DNA from 2 places in the Corynebacterium atrinae genome. Region 1 is predicted to be linked to the other one. Evidence: predicted binding sites of a transcription regulator. Region 1 holds the regulator's gene; the other holds the start of a gene.
What was found. Region 1 encodes LexA, which represses DNA repair genes until DNA is damaged. Its sites were predicted from a motif close to CGAACANNTGTTCG; they were not measured.
Positions count from the first base shown of each region.

Region 2: a site for LexA is predicted at 2,625-2,638, ahead of CATRI_RS12000 (HNH endonuclease signature motif containing protein). Genes of this name have one in related genera too.

Region 1 covers NZ_CP046977.1:1,554,889-1,559,996, reverse strand. Annotated here, with positions in the region: gene ptsP (phosphoenolpyruvate--protein phosphotransferase) at 1-305, shown strand, start outside; gene sugR (transcriptional regulator SugR) at 388-1,167, opposite strand; gene lexA (transcriptional repressor LexA) at 1,470-2,198, opposite strand; gene CATRI_RS07645 (hypothetical protein) at 2,474-2,860, shown strand; gene nrdR (transcriptional regulator NrdR) at 2,965-3,438, shown strand; gene hrpA (ATP-dependent RNA helicase HrpA) at 3,452-5,108, opposite strand, start outside.
Region 2 covers NZ_CP046977.1:2,445,878-2,450,985, forward strand. Annotated here, with positions in the region: gene CATRI_RS11980 (MBL fold metallo-hydrolase) at 1-1,016, opposite strand, end outside; gene CATRI_RS13670 (DUF8730 family Cys-rich protein) at 1,054-1,170, opposite strand; gene CATRI_RS11985 (DUF8730 family Cys-rich protein) at 1,268-1,453, opposite strand; gene CATRI_RS11990 (metal-sensitive transcriptional regulator) at 1,583-1,873, shown strand; gene CATRI_RS11995 (DUF3054 domain-containing protein) at 2,116-2,472, shown strand; gene CATRI_RS12000 (HNH endonuclease signature motif containing protein) at 2,662-4,023, shown strand; gene CATRI_RS12005 (ASCH domain-containing protein) at 4,020-4,484, opposite strand; gene CATRI_RS12010 (alpha/beta hydrolase) at 4,844-5,108, shown strand, end outside.

The DNA of each region.
Region 1 (5,108 bases):
CATATCTGACGGACCCCTGGCAGCCGGCAGTGCTGCGGCTGATCCGTCATACCTGCATCGTCGGCAACGACACCCAAACGCCGGTCGGCGTCTGTGGCGAGGCGGCCGCAGACCCCATGCTGGCATGTGTCCTCACCGGACTTGGTGTTAACTCCCTCTCGGCTGCTTCCACGGCCCTGCCGGGAGTCGGCGCCCAGTTGGCAAAGGTGGATCTGGAGACTTGTAAGAAGGCCGCAGACCTGGCTCTCGAGTCCGTCGGTGCTGCAGCCGCCCGCGACGCGGTGCGTGAGCTCCTCCTGGGCTAAACATCGACGATTAAGAGAATGTGCCCCTCGAACCAGAAAGGTTTCGAGGGGCACATCTTTGTCTCTGTTTTCAACGCCGCGCTTACTCGGCGATGATGACATCCACTTCGCGTTCCCGAAGTGCGGAAACATAGGACTCCGGCGCCGATGCGTCCGTGATAACGACGTCGATATCACTGATGCTGGCAAAGCTGACGAGGTAGTCGTTTCCGAGCTTGGTTGAATCGCAGAGGACGACAACTTTGTGGGCGTTGGTGACCATCGCGGACTTGATCGCTGCCTCTTGGGCATCCGCCGTGGACAAGCCGTGATCCAAGGTCAGGGCATTAGTACCAATGAAGGCTACGTCCGCCCGCATAAGAGCCAGAGTGCGAAGCGCGGTGTCGCCGACCACGGCTTGGGTAATCGCACGAACGGAGCCACCCAGAAGCTGCACCTTCGACAGTCCCTTGTTGGCCAAGTTCAGCGCTATTGACAGACTGTTGGTCACGATTGACCACTGGCCAGCATCTTGCTGCTCGGCGATCAACTCTGCCAGGGTGCCGATGGTGGTTCCGGAGTCTAAAAACAGTCCCCCATTAGCTTCGGGGAGGAATTCGAGGGCTGCCCGGGAGATTGCTGATTTTGCAGTCGGGGCGGAGCGAAATCGAGCGTCGAGGGAGAACTCGGCTGTCTGAAATGTTTGGCTGGCAACTGCGCCACCGTGAACCCGGTGAACAACCCCCTCCCGGTCCAGGACAGCGAGATCGCGACGAATGGTCTCGGCGGTAACGTCAAACCGACTAGCTAGCTCAGTGACGTTGACTCGCCCTTCGACGGCCGTCAAAGAGGCTATCTGCCGACGACGCTCCTCTGCATACATCACAATTTCCTCGCGTTCCCACACAATCGGTCGGGTAAATGCCCGTTTGTGCCATTCTCCCAAAAAATCGGGGGCAAAGCCCAACAAAGCGCATCACATTTGGTCCCATTCGGGCAATTCTGGGCCGAAAATCCGCGAAACAACCGCTCAGCGCGTTGAGTTATGTTTGTTACATCGGTAACGAGCGGCCCTTTTTCCTCGGCGCATCCCGAATTCGGGGGTAACGTCGGGATGCGACTGCATAGTCTAGCTCGCTGCGAGGGGGTTACATCAGACATCTGACGATGGGAGAGATGCAGTCCCTAGAGCTTACGAAGAACTGACACAATCTTGCCCATGATTTCCGCATGCTCGGCTGGGATTGGAGCGAAGTCATCGTTGTGGGGGAGTAACCACACGCCTGTGGAGTCTTTGTGGAACTCCTTGGCTGTGGCTTCACCCTCAATGAGGGCAGCGACAAACTCGCCCTGCTCTGCTACTGGCTGGGAACGAACAACGACCCAATCTCCGTCGAGAATGCCAGCATCCTTCATGGAATGCCCCACTACCTTGAGCATGAACAGCTCTCCCTCGCCGACGATGTCGGAAGGGAGCGGGTAGTACTCCTCCACATCCTGCTCGGCGAGGATGGGCGAGCCGGCGGCGATGCGTCCAACAACGGGAATGAAGTTTGTCGGGCTGGCGTCGGTAGGGGCATCGGGGTAGTTGGGTCCAGATGCCTCAGCTGCCGAGCGGCGCCCCGGCTTCTTTTTCATGTCGGTGGAAGGAAGGGTTCGTACATCAACGGCGCGCGGCTTGTTGGCGTCGCGGCGCAAGAATCCCTTCTTTTCCAGCTGCTTGAGCTGATAGGCGACGGAGGAGGTCGACTGTAGGCCAGCAGCGTCACCGATTTCCCGAATGCTTGGCGGGTAGCCACGGAGAACCACCGCATCCCTAATAACTTCGAGGATCCGGCGTTGGCGATCTGAAAGTTCGGAGGGGTCTGGTTTGCCGGTCGGGTCGACCTTCGGAGTTGAGCCACTGCGTGCCATGATTTTGGGTCCTTTGCGGTTGGGGTGTGGTTGTGGGGAAACGGGCTGGTTGAGGTGTCTAGTTCGAATGGTGGATTCTGCCGAGCCATCCATCACCTACATGTTTACCACGACTTGGTACGAATGTTCGAGATATTTTGCGGCGGGTGGACATTTTTTCGAACGGGTGCTATAAATCGAACATAGCAGCTACATCGAACATATGAACGTCATATCTGTTCGAGAGTGTCGGGTCCGCTCGATACTCTGACGCACATCGACGAAAGGATATCATCATGACCATCTCGCTCAATCGCACTACTGCAGGTCGCCGCGCTCCGCATGTCCGCATTTCCTCGCCTTCTGCGGTGGCTGTGTGGGAGCCTTCCGGTTATCGTGAGGCGGCGGCAGAGCAGCGAGTTGTTCGAACTCTACGCATTTCGGATCGAACGGAGCGGCGAGGTGAAGAGCTGGAATCCGTTCGAACAAATCCGGGTCCAACCAAGAAGACTGTCAGCCTTGGACGGCGCAGCCTTCAAGCTTTCGGAACTTACCTACTTGGTGCGGTGTTTGGCGTCTGCGTGGTTACCGCCGCCTTGTCGCAGAGTGGCACTGACTCCACCCCGGGGGCGATTGATACGGGATATAGCTACTCTTCTTCCCCGGCTGCTGCAGGCCAGTAGTCGAGCCAGCTACATCGTGATCGGCGGCGGGTACCATGAGCTCTGTGCCAGGCCAATGACTGGTGCGATCATCTCGCTCCCTGTGCTAGCTGAGGAAGTTCACTGTGTATTGCCCGTTTTGCCACCACGATCATTCCCGAGTCATTGACTCTCGCATCATTGATGCCGGCGCCGCGATTCGTCGTCGACGGGAGTGCACCGAGTGCCAGGGACGCTTCACCACCATCGAGAAAGCCGTCCTGTTGGTAGTTAAACGCAATGGCGTGACGGAGCCGTTCAGTCGTGACAAGGTCGTGCTTGGTGTGCGGCGCGCTTGTCAGGGTCGGGATGTTTCGGATGACGCGCTGAAGCGGCTTGCTCAAGAAGTAGAAGAGACCGTGCGTAGCCATGGCAGCTCACAGGTGCACGCCAACGCCATCGGCCTCGCAATCCTTGAGCCACTCCGCGCCTTGGACGAGGTGGCGTACCTGCGCTTTGCGTCCGTGTATAAGTCTTTCGAGTCTGCTGAAGACTTTGAATCAGAGATCCGGCTCATGCATCGAAGGGCTCGAGAGGAAGACTCGGCTGTGGATCGCTGATCGGTTCTTTAAATTAGCGGAGCTTATCCACTGCCTTTTCGATCCTGCGCAAGGAAATCGGACGGGCGGTACCGAGGCGTTGGGCGAAGAGGCTAATCCTAAGCTCCTCAATCATCCAGCGGATTTCTTTGACTTCTCGCGATTTCTCACGTCCTTTGGGGAGTTTTGCCAACTTGATGTCCAAGTACGACTTGGCTTGGTCAATCTCATCTTGTCGATCGGCGTCTTTGCCCGGGTCGAGTGACATCTCCTCGAGGCGAATGCGCATGCCTTGGAGGTAGCGGGGGAGATGTCGAAGGTGCTGCATGCCATGGACTGTGACGGCGTTTTTTGGCAGGAGGAAAGCTAACTGCGCCTTCATATCGTCGATGGCCTCGCCATCCCACTGCGAAAGCTCCTCGGCCACGGTGTGATATTCAACCAATGCGGGGGCGAGTCCCACGATAGAGCGTCTGACTACGCCAGCCACCTCGGGCTTAATCTTGGCGGCCAACGCGGTGAATTCGGCGGGGTCTCTGACGGGTCCGCCGTTTTCCACCATGAGATCGCGAACTGCGGCTACTCGGGCATCGTCGACAAGACCTGTGGCGCCGCCGTGTGGGTAGGTATCGACCGCTACTCGCTGTTGCAAGGGCAGACCCTTGACCATGGGGCTCGGTTGGACGGCGATCTGGCGAAGCAGCATGGTCAGGGTGGCCGTAAGCATTGAACTATCGGCTGCCGCCTTGGTGGGGTGTACTCGAACCTCGATCCCGGCTGGGGTCACTACCAATGCGGGATAGGCGATGACTTGGTGTCCGTCGACGACGGTTGGCACCTCTTCATCGATGATTCCAAGGGTGTCTGGAGTCCATTCCGATACTGCCTGGGACTCGGCCTTCCGGCTAAGTCGGCTGACTGAAGATGTAATGGAACCTGCCTGGCGAGAAACGAGGGCCGCGAGGACTTTGTCAGCGTCAATGACTTTTCCACGTTTGTCCACGGCTCCGAATGTCATCTTCAGATGGTCTGGGATAGCGGCAGGATGAAAGGAAGCGGCGTCGATATTCGGCCGTCCCATGGTGTGAAGGACCTCGGTGATCTGCTCGACGAGGGAACCCTCATAGGGGATCAGTCGGGGAAGAATCCGGGCTGCGAAATCTGGGGCTGGAACGACGGTGCGGCGCATTTCTTTGGGCAGAGTACGGAGAAGTTCCGTGATCAGCTCTTCCCGCAGCCCCGGAACAAGCCAATCAAAACCATCGGTGTCTAGACCTGCGAGGAGGGGAACTGGAATGAGAATGCTCACGCCGTCTTGTGGGTGTCCGGGCTCGAATCGGTAGGTCAGATCAAAGGTCATCGACCCTGTGCGCCAGCGATCGGGGAAGGCCTCCTCGGTAATGGTGTCGGCATCTTCGGCCAGGAGAGTGTCGGGATCGAAGTCGAGGAGGTGGGGGTGAATCCGCCGCTCTTTCTTCCACCAGGAATCGAAGTGGCGGCCGGTGGTGATGGTCTTGGGCAGTCGGGCATCGTAGAAATCGAACAGCGAGTCTTCGTCGACGACCATGCCGCGCCGGCGCGCCTTCTCCTCAACTTCTGCCGCCGATTCAAGCTTGCCCACATTGTCGTGGAAGAAGGTGTGATGAGTGGTCCAATCTCCTTCAATGAGCGCGTGCCGGATGAACATGTCA
Region 2 (5,108 bases), 890 kb from region 1:
GTCCGGTCGGCGGCGAAAAGCACTAGTGGGCGCTGCTCGATCAGTGGGTCGTAAACCCATGCGCCATAGCTGGCAGCTTTATCTATGCCAGGGATGTTCAACGAACGGGCCACCGTGCCGCCATGCACCTCAACGTTGTTGCGGGTATCAACAAAGATGACCTCGTCAGCAGTGAGCTCTGCCGTCAATTGTTCCGCCGTGTACTCGACGAGCGCCGGCACCTCCCCCATGACTGCAGGACCGATCTTGTTTTCCATTTTCATGCGCCCGAAGTAGGCGTGCGCGTCAGGCTGTCCACTGAGCAGTTCATCAACGAATCCTTGCTCGTCATTGCTCTCGAGATACCGGCTCCACCATGAGAAATTGCGCTCATAGCCGACGGTCGACGCCGGGATTGCACCTAATGCCTTGCCACAAGCACTTCCAGAACCATGTGCTGGTAGCACCTGCACATAGTCAGGGAGCGTCAGAAAGCGATCGCGGAGACTGGCAAAGAGGTCCTTCGCGCCTTGGAAACGCGTGTCGACAAATCCTGCCGCCTCGTCGAGAAGATCAGGGCGACCGAGATCTCCGACAAACACGAAGTCGCCGGTGAGCATGAATCCAGGCTCGCTTGACTGGGCGCCGTCAGTGACCAGAAAGGACAAGTGTTCTGGGGTGTGCCCGGGTGTGTGAACTGCTTCGATCGTGATGTTGCCGAGCTCAATGCGGTGCCCGTGCTTCATCCGCACTGCTTCATCCATGTCAGGACCGTACGTCCAGTCGGGACCCCCCTCATCAGAGAGGTACATCTGCGCCCCAGTCTTCGCCGCTAGTTCCCTGGTACCGGAAAGGTAGTCGGCGTGAATGTGGGTTTCGGTGGCCGCGACGATTCTCATTCCATGCTTCTCCGCAAGGCTGAGGTAGTCGTCGAGATCCCTACGCGGGTCGATAACGATCGCTTCTCCCTTAGCCTGACAGCCGATGAAGTAGCTCGCCTGCGCGAGATCCTCGTCATAGATACGCTCCAGCAACATGATTGGTTCCTTTCGTGTCTTAAGCGAGTGCAGATCGTTAAGGGCAGGTGCAGCGATCAGCTTCAGGAACCCCGTGGAGGGCATCCTCGATGTGTTGTCCGCAGCCAGCCCAAGTGGGTTTACCGCAGGTAGAGCAGGTGATTCTTGCGCACATGATGGAGGCCTTTCTAGTGATTTGTGGGGATGGTCATGGCCTAGCTGGGGTCAGTGTGTGAGTTGCCCGTCGAAGTCGGCGAGTCGGATTTCGTGATTTAGCCGCCGAAGAACCGGGTAAAGAATCCTCCTCGTCCAGCTTTCGCCGCGTCGATCTGCGCCTGTGAGTGCTTGCCGTTGCACCAGTCTGAGGCCGGCACGCTCTTCTTCACCGTTTCCACGTGCTGCCCACAGCCCGCCCAGGTCGTCTTCCCACAGGTGCGACACTTCACTGCTCGGCACATGTTGTACTCCTCTTGGTCTCTACATCTATCCATACCCCGGGGGGTATCTTCTAGTATCCAGACTATACCCATGGGGGTATGCTTCCTGTCAAGACCCCTGCCTCCATAAACTGAAAGCGGAAGCTAGCAATGACCGAGAAGATTGACGAAGCCCAGACCACATACGACCCGGAAGCTAAACGCAAGGTGGTAAATCGCCTACGCCGCGCCCACGGACAACTCGCCGCAGTCATCACCGCGGTGGAAACAGATGCGCACTGCCGAGACGTCGTGCAACAGCTTTCAGCTGTATCCAAAGCACTTGATCGCGCGGGCTTCCTCGTTATTTCGAGCGCATTGAAAGAATGCCTTGCACATCCCGATGGGCAAGACAGCGCTAGTCAGGACGAGCTCGAGAAGCTTTTCCTCAGCCTCGCATGAGAGTGGCGCGTGCGCGCGCTAGGAGTTGGAAGCACAGGACCTTGTCATGTCCCGTGCCAAATGGAGAATGCAAACCTGCACATCCCCACCGAATCCACCAAAACCTAAGAGGTGCCCCGACGAGCTCAAAGCACGCGCCATCGAACTCGTCATCCACTCCCAATCCAACCCGACCACCGCGCAAGGTGCAGCCGGTCGGGTAGCTGGACAACTTGGACTCAACCGTGAAACCGGAGAACCCCGTGTCCCCCTCTCGCATCATCCTCGCGGATGCCATCGCCATCCTCGCCCGCCTGGCCCACAACACCCCAGACGCCCCCTTCACCACACTCAACGTCCTGGGGACCTTCTGGCCATTCCTCCTCGGCGGGATCACCGGACACGCGATCTGCTACGCAACGAAAAAGCCCACACTCCCCATCGCTCCCGGCGGCCTCATCATCTGGCTCTCCACCGCCATCACCGGACTAGGCATCTGGGCACTACGACACGGGGAAACACCCCACTGGTCCTTCATCATCGTCGCCTCCATCATGTCCGGCCTCCTACTCATCGGATGGCGCGGCCTAACGAACAAGCGAACTAAAACAAAGTCCTAGCCCCCAGAGGGGTGCTGTGCGCAGCTGCACACACCACAGCCCTCTGACTAGCGCCAACGCGGCCAGTCTGCCAGCACTGAACATGCGCCACCTGGACAAAAACATTGCCCTACCCCTTGCGTACTTCGATTCTGTGTTCTACTATTGGAGTTAGAACACCTAATCGAAGGGGCAAGGGGGTGAACGAACATGAGCAGTGACATTTTCTACCCAGGCAAAGCGCTACCACTCACGCTTGAGATTGGCTTTTCCATGGTGGAGGCGCACCTGAAAGAGGCAGCCGCCGGCCCCCAGCACTACTTCGCGGTCAGCTCACCTCATGACCCAGTAGCCCGGCGGGGAACACAGATACGCCAAGAAGACCACAAACTCTGGCAATCAGTCCTCCCCAATGGTGATGAGGACATTGACATCGTCCTCGCTAAGCTACGGCGCTCCCTAGGTCGTGGGGATCACTACCTCATGTCCGCGATCAGCGCCCACCAACGGCTTAACGAGCTGCCGAAGTTGAAGGAGATTCAGGAGGAGTACTTCCACCTCGACCTTGTCCGCTTGAAGACGATTGACGGTGTGTTGTGTAAAGCAGACACCACCATCACCGAACACCTCGACCTCATCGACACCGAACTAGCCGAATTCCTCACGCCTACTCGGACGAATCAGATCCTGCCCACCCCAGGCAAGATCAAAAACCGACTGAATGCGATCATCACCATGCTCGATGAGTCGATCTCCTCCGAGGATCCCGCACCACAACCGGTTGATAGTGTCTCCATCTCCTTCGACGACGGCCGAGGACTCCTCCACGCTGATCTTGATGGGGTCGTCGCCCAAGAAATCGACCTCCGTATCCGCAAGCACGCCATCGCCCATGGGATCAGTCAGGCAGACGCCTTCGTGGCCTTGATGAGGGGTGAGGGGTCAACGAATGTCACCCTCAACATCTACCGAGCATCCGATATCCCGAACGCCCCAGCATGGGTCTCCGGGGTCGGGTACCTCACCGCAAAGCAGACCGAAAATCTCCTCAACCGAGTTGATGTGGAGATTGATCTCGATGCGATTGCTCAGAAAGTCTCGTCGGCGTATGCCACCCCCGCGAATATCCGCTCCCTCGTCATCGGCCTTGATGGGACGTGTGCAGTCGGTGGGTGTGATGCCCCTGCTCATCGAGCACAGATGGATCACCGGATCAATCACGCCGATGGCGGGCCCACCACAGCAGCCAACCTCGCCCCATTGTGTGTCAAGCACCATGCGGTCAAGACTGATCGTCGGGTGACCTACGTGATGGACCCGCTGACGAGGCGGAAGTACTTCTTGTTTGATGACGGGTCCTGGGCAGAATCCGAAGGAGACGGGCCGTTAGCTGCTAGTGAGCGGCGGTGGCTGCAAACGGTGTCCCAACGGATAGCCAAGCGCAGGGCGAGGATCCGCTCGGAGTCCCAAGCCCAGAAGACAGAGCAGATCGAGCGGGAAGGGCCACCACCGCCCCACGAACGCCCTAGCTGCTCCGAATGGGGACGCCCCCTTGACAGCAAGGAGACTTAGAAGGCCCCCTGCAGAACCTGGAAATGCTCACACACCACGGGCATGCCAGGCTCAAAACCCCTGGGACTTTCAGAGTAGGTTCGCCAATAGTGCTCATGGACTTCCCGCCAGTGCTTGAGGGTTCGGTCGCCCTCTCCTTCGGCATAGGCATGCGAAGCAGAGACTTCCTCAAAGGGCATGACTTCCACTGAGGTCGTTTCAATGAGAACTCGGGGAATTCCGCGGCCGTCGAGAATGATGCTCAGTTCCCCCACTTTCGGAATGGGGTCGTCAGCGTACTGGTAGTCCCACAACGATGACGCAGTCGCCGTCTTCACCCCTGATTGAACTAATGCCAACAGCTCATCGGCAAGCTGGGGAGTCGCTCCGAAAGCCCAAGATTCCGGGATGCCATCAGGAAGTCCAGGATTGGACGACCGGCACGAGCGGTAGAACTCTTCGACTAGCGAACTGTTGTCCACGCAGTCAGCCTACATCTAGTGCGATTTCTTCACCCCGTCGCTGCACACAGCCGGGAGGAAATCCAGGCGGCTCTTGGTCTGCTCGCCGACCACACCGTTCTGAGGAGCTTCGCCGTGGCACTTAAGGGATAAACACTCTCGTGACAGCAACTTGAGTCACGAACTTCGATAAGCAATGAGCCTAAGAGCCACGGCAAGCATGAGCGAGTGCCCTTCGAGACGCAACAGTACAAAGTGAAGTGCTGATAGACCCACCCGCCACTTGGCGGAAAAGCCCCGCCGCCAGAAGGGTTGTGCGATCCAGGACACCAGCCAACAATGAGGTAATTCACACTAGCTAGTACCTAAGGAGCCTAAGAGTGACTACCTCATCCTCGCCCAAGATTGGTCCGCCACCTCCCTTCGATGCTGAGCTTGCCTCCGTACTCAAGCAAATCAACGAGGTTATGCCGCCAAACGCCATTCAGTTGGAGACCCTCGAGACATTTCGAGGTGACTTCCCTGGCGTTGAAACACCGACCGAAGAGGAGATTTTTAAGCTCCTCTCAATGGAAGGCCACTTCACAGTTGAGGAACGGCTCGTTCCCGGCCCTGAGGGCTCGCCAGATGTCTCCCTGCTCATTT